Regions from separate parts of the Streptomyces sp. NPDC039462 genome, predicted to be linked through region 3. Evidence: riboswitches for the same ligand, from Rfam matches in the RefSeq annotation. Region 3 holds a riboswitch; each other region holds the start of a gene.
The links. A riboswitch is a leader RNA that binds a small molecule or an ion and turns the genes downstream of it on or off. The one in region 3 is predicted to bind cobalamin.
Positions count from the first base shown of each region.

Region 1 (3,570 bases), on a different contig from region 3:
GATGGTGACGGCCACGGAGACGGACAGGACGAGCCCGGCGGCCCCGGCCACCCAGAGGAGGCCGAGCCGCAGTCCGTGCCGTATGGAGAAGACGACGGGGTCGGGGGCATTCGCGGGGAGAGCGGGTGCGGGGACCGTGTCCCTGCCGGGTGCTGCCTCCGTCACTTGACGAGCCCGAATTTCCGCAGGCCCGCGGCGACCTGTTCGATGCCGTCGACCGTGCGGATCGTGGGGTTCATGGCCTGGCCGCTGAGGAGGACGTACCGCTTCTTCTTCACGGCGGTCAGGTTCTTCGTCGCCGGGTTGGTCTCCAGGAACTTGATCTTCGCCGCCGCGCTCTCGGCCGACTGCGACTTGCGCGTGAGGTCGCCGATGACGAGGACGTCGGGGTCGCGGTCGGCGACGGTCTCCCAGTTGATCTGGGGCCATTCCTCGCGGGTGTCGTCGAAGACGTTCTTCGCGCCGAGCTCGCGGGTGATGATGCCGGGCGCGCCGCAGCAGCCCGCCATGTAGGGGGCGTCGGAGTTGGCGAACCAGTACAGGAGCGTCACGTCGGAGGCGGCCGCCTCGTCGATGTCCTTCGTGGCCTTCGTGATACGGCCCTTCAGGTCCGCGACCAGCTTCTCGCCGCGCTTCTCGACGTGGAAGACCTTCGCCAGGTCGCGCACCTCTTTGTAGACCGTGTCCATGGTGAGGGTCTTGACGCGTTTGCCGTCGCCGCCGCTGTCGTTGTCCTTGCCCGCGCAGTCGGTGGGCGAGACGTAGACGGGGACGCCGAGTTCGGTGAACTTCGTGCGGTCGGCGACGCCGCCCTTGCCGACCGTGTAGAGGAAGGAGGCGCTGACGAAGTCGGGCTCCTTGGAGAGGACCTTCTCCAGCGCCGGGTAGCGGTCGGCGAGCCGCTCCACCTTCGCGTTGTCCTTCTCCAGGTTCTTCAGGACCGGGTCGGTCCAGGTGCCGGTGCCGACCATGCGGTCGGCGAGGCCGAGGGAGAGGAGGATCTCCGTGGAACCCTGGTCGAGGGAGACGGCCCGCCGGGGCGCCGCGTCGACCTTCGCCTCCTTGCCGCAGGAGGCGACCGTCACCGGATAGCCGTCGGCGCTCCCGCCCGCCGGCTTCTCCGCGGAGCCGCCGCACGCGGTGAGCGTGAGCGTGCCGGCACAGAGCAGGGCGGACAGAGTGGATATACGGGCTGTCGAGGACACGTGATCCCTTGGGTCTCGCGGCTCATACGCGGAGCCTGGCCTGCGTCACGACCTCCGCCGCCCGGTGTGCGAGCGGAGGCGCCAGCAGGTCTTCGGACTCGGGATCGACCGGGCGGGGCGCCTTCCCGGGCGTCCTGGAACGCCCAGTGGCCGTGGCCCCGCCCGTCCCCCTCACCGCTGCGCGTCAGTTCCGGATTCGCACCGGATTCCCTGGCCCAGGTGTGGGTTTGACTGGCTTGCGCAAGTTATCACGCGTCCTCGCGGGGGCGGTCCGTGCCGTGGACCGGCACGGGCCTCGGCTCGCCGCGGTAGGTGCCGAAGGACCAGCGGTTTCCCTCGGGGTCCTCGATGCCGAACTCGCGGCTGCCGTAGGGCTTGTCCTCGATCTCACGGGTGATCTTGACGCCGGCCTCGGTGAGGCGGGCGTACAGGGCGTCCACATGGTCGGTGACGACGTAGGCACCGGACGTGCCCGGCTTTCCGCAGGCCGCGGCCGCCGACTCGGGGTCGTACGAGCCGAGCATGATGCCGCCGCCCTCGGGCCAGTCGAGCTGGGCGTGGGCCACGCGGCCGCCGTCCTCGTAGACGGCGGTGCGCAGGAAGCCGACGGTGCCGACGAGGAAGTCGATCAGCGCGGGGGCGTCCTCGGCCTGGAGCGCCGGCCAGATGGCGGGGGCGGGTGCGGTTTCAGGGGCGCCAGGCGTGGTGTCGGGTGTGGTATCGGGTGTGGTGTTCATGTCTCTCACTCTTCTCCGCCGCCGTGCGCCCCGGCTTGGATATTCCGGCACTCCTCGGCCAGCCAGCGGGTGGGGCTCGCCTCCGTGTACTGCCGGAAGTCGCGGACGAGGTGGGAGTGGTCGTAATAGCCGGTCTCGGCGGCGACCCGGGCGAGGTCCGGCGGCCCGCCCGCCGCGACGGCGCGGACCACGGCGGCCTTGGCGTGCTGGAAACGCATCAGGCGGGCGGCCTGTTTGGGGCTCAGCCCGGTCTCGGCGCGGAACAGCGCGGTCAGCCGGCGCTCGCTGAGCGCCACGTGCCGGGACAGGCCGCCGAGGGTGCCCGCGCCCCGGTGCCTGGCCAGCCACGCCCAGGCCTCGGCGACCTCCGGGCGCACGGCCCCGGCGGCGCGGTCCTCGGCCGCGCGCCGCCGCAGATAGCCGGAGAGCAGGGCGAAGCGGTCCTCCCAGCGGTCCAGTTCGCACAGGCGCTCGCGGAGGTCGGCGGCGCGGTCGCCGAGGACGTCGGTGCCGCCGACGACGAGCTGCCCGGCCAGTTCCGCGGCGGGCAGCCCGAGGAGCGGGCGGGCCGCGAGGGGGTGCACGGCGAGCTGGATGCCCGCCTCGTGCTCGGGCTGTACGACGTACGCGGGGCTCTGGTGCAGGCCGCCCACGACGATGTCGGTGCGCGCCGCGTCCGGTCCCGTGGCCTGGCCGGGGGTGGCGCCGGTGGCGATGGGGCCGTCCAGCGAGAAGATCAAGGTCAGATACGGGGACGGGAGGCCCCGGTGCAGGGCGGGCCGCTGCCCCGCGGTGCGGTAGCCGACCGCGGAGACGACCATGCCGCCGAGCCGTGGAACGGTCCGGACGAACTCACGGGAGCCCATGCGTTCCAGTATGCGGGGCGTGGCCCGGACGCGTCGCGGAGTCCCCTACCGCTACCCCCGTCCCCCTCCCCCATACCCCCCGCCCCCGGTGACTTCGATCATGGGAAATGAGCGTCCCGGCCCATAGCATGGCGCGCCGCTCCGGACGGGGCCGCGCATCGCTTTCAGGAAACGGCAGGGACGTAGAGACATGGCAGTACGGGCAAAGGGCAAGCTGGCCGTCATCGGTGCCACGGGGGCGCTGGCCGCCGCCGTCCTCGCGGGCAGCGCACTGTGGCCCACCAGCGAGGCGACCGCCGCCGACACCTCCGTGGCCACCGCCCGTGAGCTGTCACACTGGCCGAAGCCCGTCGCGAAGAAGCTCGGCAAGGTCATCGCGGAGAACGGCCACAAGGGCGCGTACGCCGTCTTCGACGCGGACAACACGACGTACCGCAACGACCTCGAAGAGTCGCTGCTGCCCTTCCTGGAGATGAAGGGCGTCCTGAGCCGCAAGACCATGGACCCGTCCCTGAAGGTCATCCCCTTCAAGGACAAGGCCGGGCACAAGGAGAGCCTCTACAGCTACTACAACCGGCTGTGCGAGGTGGACGACCAGGTCTGTTACCCCTGGGCCGCGCAGATCTTCTCCGGCTTCACGCTGAAGGAGCTCAAGGGGTACGTCGACGAGCTCCTCGCGTACAAGAAGCCGATCCCCGCCGAGTACTACGAGGACGGCAAGCTCACGAAGACCGAGGTGAAGGCGCCGGAGTTCTCGCGCGG
Region 1 is NZ_JBVKAO010000006.1:44,373-47,942, reverse strand. It holds gene ACZ7LU_RS28555 (FecCD family ABC transporter permease) at 1-165, opposite strand, end outside; gene ACZ7LU_RS28550 (ABC transporter substrate-binding protein) at 162-1,205, opposite strand; cobalamin riboswitch at 1,272-1,456, opposite strand; gene ACZ7LU_RS28545 (VOC family protein) at 1,454-1,942, opposite strand; gene ACZ7LU_RS28540 (AraC family transcriptional regulator) at 1,948-2,808, opposite strand; gene ACZ7LU_RS28535 (HAD family hydrolase) at 2,999-3,570, shown strand, end outside.
Region 1: it holds a riboswitch for cobalamin, as region 3 does, so the genes downstream of both, ACZ7LU_RS28550 (ABC transporter substrate-binding protein) here and metE (5-methyltetrahydropteroyltriglutamate--homocysteine S-methyltransferase) in region 3, are expected to answer to the same signal.

Region 2 (3,570 bases), on a different contig from region 3:
GAACAGGGTGGGGATCAGGAGGAGCCCGCGCCCGCCGAGGCGGACGTCGGCGTCCCGTCCGGAAGCCATGGTCAGGTGCAGGACGGGCGGATCCCAGGTGATGTAGCGGGGGTTGAGCCCGCTCAGGAGACGCTCGACGCCGTGCCCGGCCAGTTGCTGGAGCCTGCGGGTCCGGTCGACCTGGGCGAGCCTGTCGATGCGTGACCAGTACGGCGCGATGAAGTGCTGGTGGGCATGGGCGACCGTGTCCGCCAACTCTCCCACCAGGGAAGGGTCCCGGCCGAGTGAGCGGACGGCCGGCGAGAGGCCCCGGGTGCGGCCGGGCGCCCACTGCCGCAGATCCTTCCGGACGCGGTCGGCAGGTGTGCCGCGCAGCCGGTCGACCAGGTCGTCCGGGTGGCCCTCGCCGCTCAGGTCCAGGAAGTCCACCGCCGCGCCGGTGGCGGGGATCAGCTCGCACAACGTCCCTATCCGGGGCGGCAGATGCCGGGCCGCCCGGCTGCGCCAGGCGTCGAACCGGACCGGGTGGGAGCGCTCCTGGAGCAATCGGACGGCGATCTCCAGTTCGAGCAAGGGCCGTGGCGCCGCGGCCAGTCGGGTGCGGGCCAGGTCTTCGGCGGTGAGGTGGATACGCAACGTCACCCGGGCGATCCTCCTCGCGGCCTTCGATTCGGGCCAGCCCGAAACGAGTCGATCAGTGGCGGCCGGCGGCCAACACTGGCGGGGCCGGGAGAACGCAGCACCGTCCCGGCCAGGGGGGGAGGACGGCGCCGCGCGGCACCTCGCTGCCCGCGGCGCCGGTGCCCGCCCCCGTTCTCCCACCGCTCCACTCCGACGGAAGGAAAATCTGTGCGTCACATGAAGAAGGCCGCCCTGCTCGTGTCCGCGACGGCTCTGACCACCGCGCTCGCTGCCACGCCCGCGGTGGCCGACACGCACGGGAGCAGCGCTCCGAAGGCCACCGCGTCCTCCGCCGCGAGCGAGGCGGCCGACAGGTCCGCGGACGAGTTCGGCGCGATGTCGTGGATCTATGTGGGCACCTACCGCACCCTGTCCGCGTGCGAGGCCGACGGCCGGAACTCCATCTACTCCGAGTGGGACTGCAAGAAGAACCCCAGCAGCGGCAAGTGGCAGCTGTGGGTGAACGACGAGTCCTGATCGACTGTCGAAGGCGCTGAGGCGCTGAGGCGCTGAGGCGCTGAGGAGTTGAGAACGACCGGCCATTGAGCGTCCAGGGCCCCCACCCCGAGGGTGGGGGCCCTGGACGTTCGGGGCCGCCAGACCTACGCATGGCCTCTGAGCAGGGGCGTACGCGGTGGTGGTGTGCGCTCGGGTGTGACACCGGCGCGACCGCCGTGCAAGTTGTCAGGGCGATTTTTGCGCACTAGTGTCACCACGCCTTGGTGCTCGGGAAATCCGGTGTGATGCCGGTGCGGCCCTCGCCACTGTGATCGGGAAGTCCGGCTCCAGCCCTCGCGGCAGCCACTGGGTACACGCGTACCCGGGAAGGCGGAGTCCGGTCGGTACGACCCGTCAGCCAGGAGACCGGCCAAGGCACGTTGTCCATCCACGAGGTGCTGGAGAGGGTCTGCTGAGCCATGCACATAGCCGAGGGTTTCCTCCCGCCGGCGCACGCGATCGCCTGGGGCGTAGCGTCCGCGCCGTTCGTCGTCCACGGAGTCCGCTCCCTGACCCGTGAAGTCAAGGAACATCCGGAGAGCACGCTGCTCCTCGGAGCCTCCGGGGCCTTCACGTTTGTCCTTTCCGCGTTGAAAATCCCCTCGGTGACGGGCAGTTGCTCGCATCCGACGGGGACCGGGCTCGGGGCGATCCTGTTCCGGCCACCGATCATGACGGTGCTCGGCACCATCACCCTGCTCTTCCAGGCACTGCTGCTCGCCCACGGCGGACTCACCACCCTGGGCGCCAACGTGTTCTCCATGGCGATCATCGGCCCCTGGGCGGGTTACGCGGTCTACCGGCTCCTGAGGCGGTACGACGTGCCGCTCATGGTCACCGTGTTCTTCGGGGCGTTCGTCGCCGACCTGACCACGTACTGCGTCACCAGTGTCCAGCTGGCCCTGGCGTTCCCCGACCCCGGCAGCGGTTTCCTGGGCGCCCTGGGCAAGTTCGGCGGCATCTTCGCCGTCACCCAGATCCCCCTGGCGGTCAGCGAAGGCCTGCTCACCGTCCTGGTGATGCGCCTGCTCGTGCAGTCCAGCAAGGGCGAGCTCACCCGCCTCGGCGTACTGCTGCAGCGCAAGCAGGCGGACACCACGAAGAAGGCGGACACGACGAAGAAGACCGAGACGGGGGCCAGCGCCTGATGAGCCGGAACGCGAAGATCAACACACTGCTGCTCCTCATCGTCGCCGCGCTCGCGGTGCTTCCCCTGGCGCTCGGTCTCGGCGACGACGAGGAAGAGCCGTTCGCAGGCGCCGACGCCCAGGCCGAGACGGCGATCACCGAGATCGACCCGGACTATGATCCATGGTTCTCGCCGCTGTACGAACCCCCGTCCGGGGAAGTCGAGTCGGCGCTGTTCGCTCTACAGGCGGCCATCGGCGCGGGCGTCCTCGCCTACTACTTCGGGCTGCGCAAGGGCCGCCGCCAGGGCGCGGAACAGGCCCGGGCGGAAGCGGCACGGCCCGAAGCGGCGCGGCCGGAGGCGTCGGACGGCTCCGACGAGCCGGTCGACGCGGGCGGCCCCCGGTCCGGGACCGAGCGGGTCTGACCCGGCGTGCTGCCCATCGACGCGGCGGCGCACAGCAGTCGCTGGCGCCGCCGGCATCCCGTGGACAAGGCCGTGCTCGGTCTCGGCCTCACCGTCCTGGCCATCTCGCTGCCGCCCTGGCCGGGCGCCGTCCTGGTGCTGGTCGCCGCACTCGCCCTGCTGCTGGGCCCGGCGGGCGTGCCGCCGGGCAAACTGTGGCGCGCCTACCGCGTGCCGCTCGGCTTCTGCGTGACCGGCGCCCTGACCCTGCTCATTCAGGTCGGCGGTCCCGGCGGGTTCGTGGCGTTCGCGGACGGCGGCCCGGCGCGGGCGGGCGGTCTGCTCCTGCGGACCTCCGCGGCCTCGCTCGGCGTGCTCCTGTTCGCCTTCACCACGCCCATGTCGGACCTGCTGCCCCGCCTGGTGAAGGCGGGGGTGCCCGCGCCGGTCGTGGACGTGGCGCTGGTCACGTACCGGATGAGCTTCCTGCTCCTGGACTCCATGAGCCGGATCCGGCAGGCGCAGGCCGCCCGGCTCGGCCACACCACCCGCGCCGCCACCTGGCGTTCCCTCGCCGGTCTCGGCGCCACCGCGTTCGTGCGCGCCTTCGACCGGGCGAGCCGGCTGCAGGCCGGGCTCGCCGGGCGTGGCTACGACGGCACCCTGCGCGTCCTCGTGCCCGAGGCCCGGATATCACGGCCCTTCCTCGCCGCCGGCGCGGCACTGCTCGTGGGCCTGGTGGCCCTGACCCTCGTACTGGAAAGGTTCCTGCCATGAGCGCCACGAGTGCGACGAGCGCCGGGGGCGGCGCGAGCGCCATGAGTCAGCCCGTGGTCGCTCTCCGCGCGGTGTCCTAC
Region 2 is NZ_JBVKAO010000003.1:819,209-822,778, forward strand. It holds gene ACZ7LU_RS20885 (ArsR/SmtB family transcription factor) at 1-642, opposite strand, end outside; gene ACZ7LU_RS20890 (hypothetical protein) at 850-1,158, shown strand; cobalamin riboswitch at 1,385-1,568, shown strand; gene ACZ7LU_RS20895 (energy-coupling factor ABC transporter permease) at 1,599-2,327, shown strand; gene ACZ7LU_RS20900 (energy-coupling factor ABC transporter substrate-binding protein) at 2,327-2,734, shown strand; gene cbiQ (cobalt ECF transporter T component CbiQ) at 2,741-3,490, shown strand; gene ACZ7LU_RS20910 (energy-coupling factor ABC transporter ATP-binding protein) at 3,532-3,570, shown strand, end outside.
Region 2: it holds a riboswitch for cobalamin, as region 3 does, so the genes downstream of both, ACZ7LU_RS20895 (energy-coupling factor ABC transporter permease) here and metE (5-methyltetrahydropteroyltriglutamate--homocysteine S-methyltransferase) in region 3, are expected to answer to the same signal.

Region 3 (3,570 bases):
CGGTCCGTCAGGGACTGGGCGTACGTCGTCCAGCGCACCGTCATCGGCTCGGGCCGCGAGATGTCACCGGCGAGGATCGGCGGCCGCACATAGCGGGTGCCGTACGACTGGACCCAGCCGTGCTGCGTGGCGAGGTAGCCCGTGAGCTGTTCGGCGAAGTACTGCACCATGTCGTTGCGCTCGGGCTCGCCGTGCACCAGGACGTCGATGCCAGCCTTCTCCTGAAAGGAGATGACCTCCTGGATCTCGGCCCTGATGCGCTCCTCGTACCCCGCGCCGTCGAGCCGTCCGGCCCGCAGGTCGGCGCGGGCGGCCCGCAGTTCACCGGTCTGCGGGAAGGAGCCGATGGTCGTCGTCGGCAGGAGGGGGAGGCGGAGGGTGGCGCGCTGGGCCGCGGCCCGCTCCGCGTACGGCTGGGAGCGCCGTGCGTCGGCGTCGGTGACGGCTTCGGTACGGGCGCGGACGGCCGGGTCGCGGGTGATGGGGGAGCCCGCCCGCGACGCCAGGTCGGCGCGGTTGGCGGCGAGTTGGGTGGAGATCGTGTGCGTGCCCCGCGCCAGGCCCCTGGCGAGGGTCACGATCTCGGTGGTCTTCTGGCGGGCGAAGGCCAGCCAGCGCAGGATCTGCGGCTCGATGTCACGTTCGAGGGCCGTGTCGATGGGGACGTGGAGGAGTGAGCAGGAGGCGGCCACGTCGACCCGGTCGGCGAGTCCGAGCAGGGTGCCGAGCGTGGCCAGGGACTGCTCCAGGTCGTTGACCCAGATGTTGCGGCCGTTGACGACACCGGCGACGAGCCGCTTGCCGGGCAGGCCGCCCACGGCGGCGAGCGCGTCGAGGTTGGCGGCGGCCGCCCCGGTGAAGTCGAGGGCGAGGCCGTCGACCGGGGCCTTGGCGAGCACCGGCAGTGCGTCGCCGAGCCGGTCGAAGTACGAGGCGACAAGGAGCTTGGGGCGGTCGGTGAGGGCGCCCAGGTCGCGGTAGGCGCGCTCGGCCGCGTTCAGTTCGGCCGGCGTGCGGTCCTGGACGAGGGCGGGCTCGTCGAGCTGGACCCACTCGGCACCCGCCGCGCGCAGGTCCGCGAGGACTTCGGCGTACACCGGCAGGAGACGGTCGAGGAGGGTGAGCGGGTCGAAGTCGGGAGCCACCCCGGGCGCGGGCTTGGCGAGCAGCAGGTAGGTGACAGGGCCGACGAGGACGGGCCGGGCCGCGAGGCCGAGCGCCCGGGCCTCCTTGAACTCGGTGACCTGCTTGGTGGAGTCGGCGCTGAACACCGTGCCAGGACCCAACTCGGGCACCAGGTAGTGGTAGTTCGTGTCGAACCACTTCGTCATCTCCAGCGGCGCCACGTCCTGCGTGCCGCGCGCCATCGCGAAGTAGCCGTCGAGCGTGTTCGTCTCGACCGCGGCACGGTGCCGTTCGGGGACGGCGCCGACCATGACGGTGGTGTCCAGGACGTGGTCGTAGTACGAAAAGTCGCCGGTCGGGACTTCGCCGATGCCGGCGTCGGCGAGTTCCTGCCAGTTCGCGCGGCGGAGGTCGGCGGCGGCGGTACGGAGGGCGTCGGCGGTGACGCGGCCCTTCCAGTAGCCCTCGATCGCCTTCTTCAGTTCGCGGTTGCGGCCCTGGCGGGGGTAGCCGTACACGGTGGCCCGTGCTGCCGCGGCTGCGGGCTTGGTGGTCACGGAGATCTCCTTCGCGAGATGAATCCCTGAGATCCCGGGGACGGGACGAGAGCGCGAAGGGGCGACCGACCGGACAGGTGAGGGATCGCGCGGGTGGCGCGGCCGTCCGTCCGATGTGTGCGCCGACCCGCCCTCGAGGTCACCGGGATATCCGCGCCCGAAACGGTTCGCGCGCGGACAGCGGGCAGGTCTTCGGACTCGCGGGCACATCCTCACGGGGGAGGACGCCTACTGGCCGTCGCTTCCCAGGACCGGTCTCCGGTCCCAGTGCGTGTGACGGCGGTCGTTCCCGCTCACCGCTGCGGGGCAGTCCCGGATTCCCACCGGGTTCCCTCTTGCGACGCTCCCGCCTGGCGGACGGGGCGAACCAGCTGCGCTGATCACTTTACGACGCCGTCCACCGGTGGGCCGGGTCACGGCAGGATCCGAAAAGTGAGGTGCGACACGCGGCGCCACACGCGTGGCCCCACCGGATCGGCTATCCCCGGCACTCCCGTGCCCGGCGGCCGGTCCCGCTGAGCAGGTCGACGCGTTGTCCCGGGCCCTCCTTGAGGACGTAGAGGGTGCCGTCCTCGGGCGTCCAGTAGCGGGGGACGAGGAAGACGCGGTCTCCGGAGACGTGGAACAGCCGCAGCCCGCCGTACTCGTACGCGTACTGGCTGCCCTTGTCGGTGACGCGACGGAAGCAGCTGCCGCCGCCGCGGATCATCAGATCCTTCTCGCTGAAGACGGCGACAGCCGGGAAGTCGCTGAGCAGGGTCCGCTCGGTCAGCTCCGCCCGGCCGCGGCCCGCGATCGCCGCGTACGTCGACACGGCCCAGAACAGCGACAGGACGCAGATGAAGAGGGTGAGCCCCCAGAGCCGCAGGTCCCGGCGGTCACGGGTGCGGGCGTACGCGTTGAGCGCGAAGCCGCCGATCGCGGTGAGCGGCAGCAACAGGTCGAACAGCCAGGGGTTGAGCGGATACAGCGGTACGAGGACGAGGGGCACCGCCCACGCGAACCGCAGCACGCGCACGGCGCGGGCCAGCCGCTCCGGTGCGCCCGCCGCCCAGCGCAGCAGTCCGAGCGTGCCGAGCGCGACGCCCGCCGCGAACCAGGCGGGGAGGTAGAGGGCTCCGACGCTGCGCAACAGGTAGTCGCTGGTGGAGAAGTGGAAGACGGTGTCGCGCAGCCCGAGGGCCTTGGTCTCGGCGTCGGTGCTCGCCCAGCCGAAGTAGAAGAGGACCGCGGTCAGGAGGGTGACGAGGGAGCCGATGGCGCCGACGAGCTCCAACCAGCCGATGGGGGGTGGGGAGGGGGCCGGGGAAGGGGCCGGATCCGGAACCGGATCAGGAGCCGGGGTGGGCTCCGGTGCGGGGGCGGGCCGGGGTGCCGGCTCAGGGTCGGCGGGCGGTTCCGGTTCGGGTTCCGGTCGTGGCTCCGGAGGCTCACTCATCGGGACAGCGCGTCGGACGTGGGCGAGGCGGAGGCGGATGACCCGGAGGAGGGCGAGGGAGGCTGCGGGACGCCGCTCCAGTCGAGGGTGAACGCCGCCCGCTTCGTCACCCTGGCGCCGCTCTTCGTCACGAGCGTCACGTCGATGGCCGTCGGACGCCGCCCCTCAAAACGGTCGGCTCCTGGAAGGTCCACCGATACCGTCCCGTCCTTGCAGCACCTCGCCTTGTCGTCCTCGTCGCCGAAGGGCTCCAGGGAGATCGGGTTCGTCAGCTCCGCGGCGCGCAGTTCCACGGTGGCCGGCGCGTCGGGCCACGTGCCGTAGAAGCCGATCGACGAGCCCGGCGCGACGCTCGCGTCCGTGGCGGAGATCTTGTTGCCGCACGCTGCGGCGCCCGCCGGGGCGGGGCGCAACACCACTTGTTCGGCGGGGTGGCGTTGGTAGTAGGCG
Region 3 is NZ_JBVKAO010000001.1:1,986,370-1,989,939, forward strand. It holds gene metE (5-methyltetrahydropteroyltriglutamate--homocysteine S-methyltransferase) at 1-1,682, opposite strand, end outside; cobalamin riboswitch at 1,849-2,069, opposite strand; gene ACZ7LU_RS07965 (hypothetical protein) at 2,161-2,958, opposite strand; gene ACZ7LU_RS07970 (hypothetical protein) at 3,117-3,570, opposite strand, start outside.

Region 4 (3,570 bases), on a different contig from region 3:
TGCGGTTGGCGGCGTCCTTGAACGTCATCCAGCCGTTGCCGGTCTGCGCGAGGGTGCGCATCATGCGGCCGTACAGGTCCCGCGCGGGGATGGTCTTCTTCGCGAGCCCTGCCGCCTCCGCCCGCCGGTATGCGGCGTCGAACTCCTCACCCCACAGGTCGACGAGCTCGGGCACGTCGGACGGCGAGAACAGCGACCACGGCTGGTCGGCGGCGACCCGGCGCATGAACTCGTCGGGGATCCAGTGCGCGAGGTTGAGGTTGTGCGTGCGCCGCTGGTCCTCACCGGTGTTGTCGCGCAGCTCCAGGAACTCCTCGATGTCGGAGTGCCAGGTCTCCAGGTAGACCGCGGCCGCGCCCTTGCGCCGGCCGCCCTGGTTCACGGCGGCGACCGAGGCGTCCAGGGTCTTCAGGAACGGCACGATGCCGTTGGAGTGCCCGTTCGTCCCGCGGATCAGCGAACCCCGGGAGCGGATGCGGGAGTACGAGAGACCGATGCCGCCCGCGTGCTTGGAGAGCCGCGCGACCTGGTGGTAGCGGTCGTAGATCGAGTCGAGCTCGTCCAGCGGGGAGTCGAGGAGGTAGCAGGACGACATCTGCGGGTGGCGGGTGCCGGAGTTGAAGAGCGTCGGCGAGGACGGCAGGTAGTCCAGGCGGCTCATCAGGCGGTACAGCGCGGCGACCTCGTCGAGCGCGCGTTCGCTGCCGTCCTCCGCGAGGCCGCTCGCCACGCGCAGCATGAAGTGCTGCGGGGTCTCGATGACCTGGCGGGTGATCGGGTGGCGCAGCAGATAGCGGCTGTGCAGGGTGCGCAGTCCGAAGTACTCGAAGCGGAAGTCGGCGCCGTCGGCGAGCGCGGCCTCCACCAGCGCGTCGAGCCGGGCCGCGTGCTCGGTGACGAAGGACGCCGTGCGGTCGGCGATCAGGCCCTCGCGGTGGCCGACCGCGACGGAGTCGGTGAAGGAGCGCACGCCCTGTGTCGCCGCCTCCTCGCGGATGCCGATCGACAGGAGCCGGGCCGCCAGCTTGGAGTAGGCAGGGTCCTCCGAGATGAGCCCCGCGGCCGCCTCGGTCGCCAGCTCGCGCAGCTCCGCCTCGTCGGCCCGGGCCGAGCGGCCGCGCAGCGCGGCGGCGGCGACCCGGCCGGGGTCGGTGTCGGGGAGGTCGGCGGTGAGGTCGGTCAGGGTCCGCAGCAGCGCGGCCCCGGGTCCGTCGGTGCCTTCGGTACCCTCGGCGGTCGACTGTGACGGCGCTGACGCAGGTTCGGCAGGCGCGATGGTCACGTGGAGCTCTCCCTCGCTCGGCTCTGGGCCTGGGGGAGAGGACGGCACACACGGGCGCACCCGGGCAGGGCGGCGTACCGCGTCCACCGGCCCATTCCACGAGGCCCGGACGGTCGGCACCCGGGCCGGACGGCACGGGTGCACTGCCGGCAGGTCTTCGGACTCCGCGTACGACAAATGCGTACACGTCTACCGTTGCGGGACAGTTCCGGACTTGCACCGGATTCCCCTGCGGCGACAGCGAGCATGAGCATACATCTTGTGCCGCGCTCTTGAAGCAGGCCCACATCTTGTGTCGGCCCGCAGAGGGGGCGGCTAGAGTTTCAGCGCGTACGTCAGCAGCGGCACCGTCTCGATCGGGTTCCAGTCGCGCTCGGGCGTCCGCACGAAGCCGAGGCGCTCGTACAGCCGGTGGGCGGCGTGCATGGACGTCTGCGTGGACAGGACGAGCGCGCCGCGGCCCGCCTCCTCGGCGCGCCGCACGCACTCCCGTACGAGCGTCTCGCCCACACCCCGGCCCCGCGCCTCGGGGGAGACGGCCAGCATGCGTATCTCGGCCTCGCCGTCCCGCGCGATGTCGGCCATCGGCCCGCCGGACGGCACGTAGGTGACGCAGCCGAGCACCTTTCCGTCCGCCGCGGCCACCAGGACCTCGGCCGCCGCCGCCCGCGACGGCACGTCGCGCAGCACCGCGAGATAGGGGTCGTCCGCTCCGAAGTCCAGATGCCCGTCGAAGAGATAGGCCTGCGCGGTGAGGTCGCCGATGGCCTCGTGATCCTCGGGTCGTGCCTCTCTGATGCTGATCGTGAAATCCATGGGCGCAGTGTGCAACACGGGTACGACAAAGGGCCGCCGGTTTTTCCGGCGGCCCGAGTCGCGTGCGCGGTGGCAGGGATCAGTGTCCGGCGCCCGCCGTCGCCTTCGGCAGTTCCTGTATGACACCGGGGTCGCCCGCGTCCGCCGTGTAGTCCTCCGGCGACGTCTCGTCGATGCCCTCGGGCGCCTTCAGCGCCTTCAGGACGAAGGTGAGGACCACGGTCACGACCACGTTCAGGACGAACGCGGTGAGGCCGATGTAGCCGATCTCGCCGATGCCCGGGATCGTGTCGGACGAGCCGCCGAAGTGCTTCTGCGTGGGCGAGGCGACGCCGTACGCGGCGAGCGTGCCGTAGACCATGCCGACCGCCCAGCCGGCGAGCAGCGCCCAGCGGTGGAACCACCGGGTGAACAGGCCGCCGACCAGCGCGGGCATCGTCTGCAGGATCCAGATGCCGCCCAGGAGCTGGAAGTTGATCGCGACGGTCTTGTCCATGCCGAGGACGAAGACGAGGGCGCCCACCTTCACCATGAGCGAGACCAGCTTGGAGACCTTGGTCTCCTGCTCGGGCGTCGCGTCGGGCTTGATGAAGTCCTTGTAGATGTTCCGGGTGAAGAGGTTCGCGGCCGCGATGGACATGATGGCTGCCGGGACGAGCGCGCCGATGCCGATAGCGGCGAACGCGACGCCCGTGAACCAGTCCGGGAACATGTTCTCGAAGAGCTGCGGGATCGCCAGCTGGCCGTTCTCGACCTTCACCCCGGCCGCGATCGCCATGAAGCCGAGCAGCGCGAGCAGGCCCAGCATCAGGGAGTACAGGGGCAGGATCGTGGTGTTGCGGCGGATCACGTTCCGGCTCTTGGAGGAGAGCGTCGCCGTGATCGAGTGCGGGTACATGAAGAGCGCGAGGGCCGAGCCGAGCGCCAGGGTCGCGTACGTCCACTGACCGGCCTCCGGCGGCGCGAGCGCGCCACGCGGCTTGTCGGTCGCCGGGTTGGTCTGCGAGAACGCCTCGCCCGCCTTGGCGAAGATGTCGTCGAAGCCGCCGAGCTTGATCGGGATGTAGATGATCGCGACGACGATGACGAGATAGATCAGGCCGTCCTTCACGAACGCGATCAGCGCGGGCGCGCGCAGCCCCGACGAGTACGTGTACGCGGCGAGCACCGCGAACGCGATCAGCAGCGGCAGGTCCTTGATGAACCAGTTGGTGTCGGGGCCGCCGCCGATGCCCATGACGTCCAGGACGGCCTGGATGCCGACCAGTTGGAGCGCGATGTACGGCATCGTGGCGAGGATGCCGGTGACCGCGACGGCCAGCGAGAGCCCCTTGGAGCCGAAGCGCCCGCGCACGAAGTCGGAGGTGGTCACATAGCCGTGCTTGTGCGAGACCGACCACAGGCGCGGCAGGAAGGTGAAGATCAGCGGATAGACGAGGATCGTGTACGGCACGGCGAAGAAGCCGGCCGCG
Region 4 is NZ_JBVKAO010000002.1:635,759-639,328, reverse strand. It holds gene ACZ7LU_RS13405 (ribonucleoside-diphosphate reductase subunit alpha) at 1-1,282, opposite strand, end outside; cobalamin riboswitch at 1,414-1,536, opposite strand; gene ACZ7LU_RS13400 (GNAT family N-acetyltransferase) at 1,598-2,098, opposite strand; gene mctP (monocarboxylate uptake permease MctP) at 2,178-3,570, opposite strand, start outside.
Region 4: it holds a riboswitch for cobalamin, as region 3 does, so the genes downstream of both, ACZ7LU_RS13405 (ribonucleoside-diphosphate reductase subunit alpha) here and metE (5-methyltetrahydropteroyltriglutamate--homocysteine S-methyltransferase) in region 3, are expected to answer to the same signal.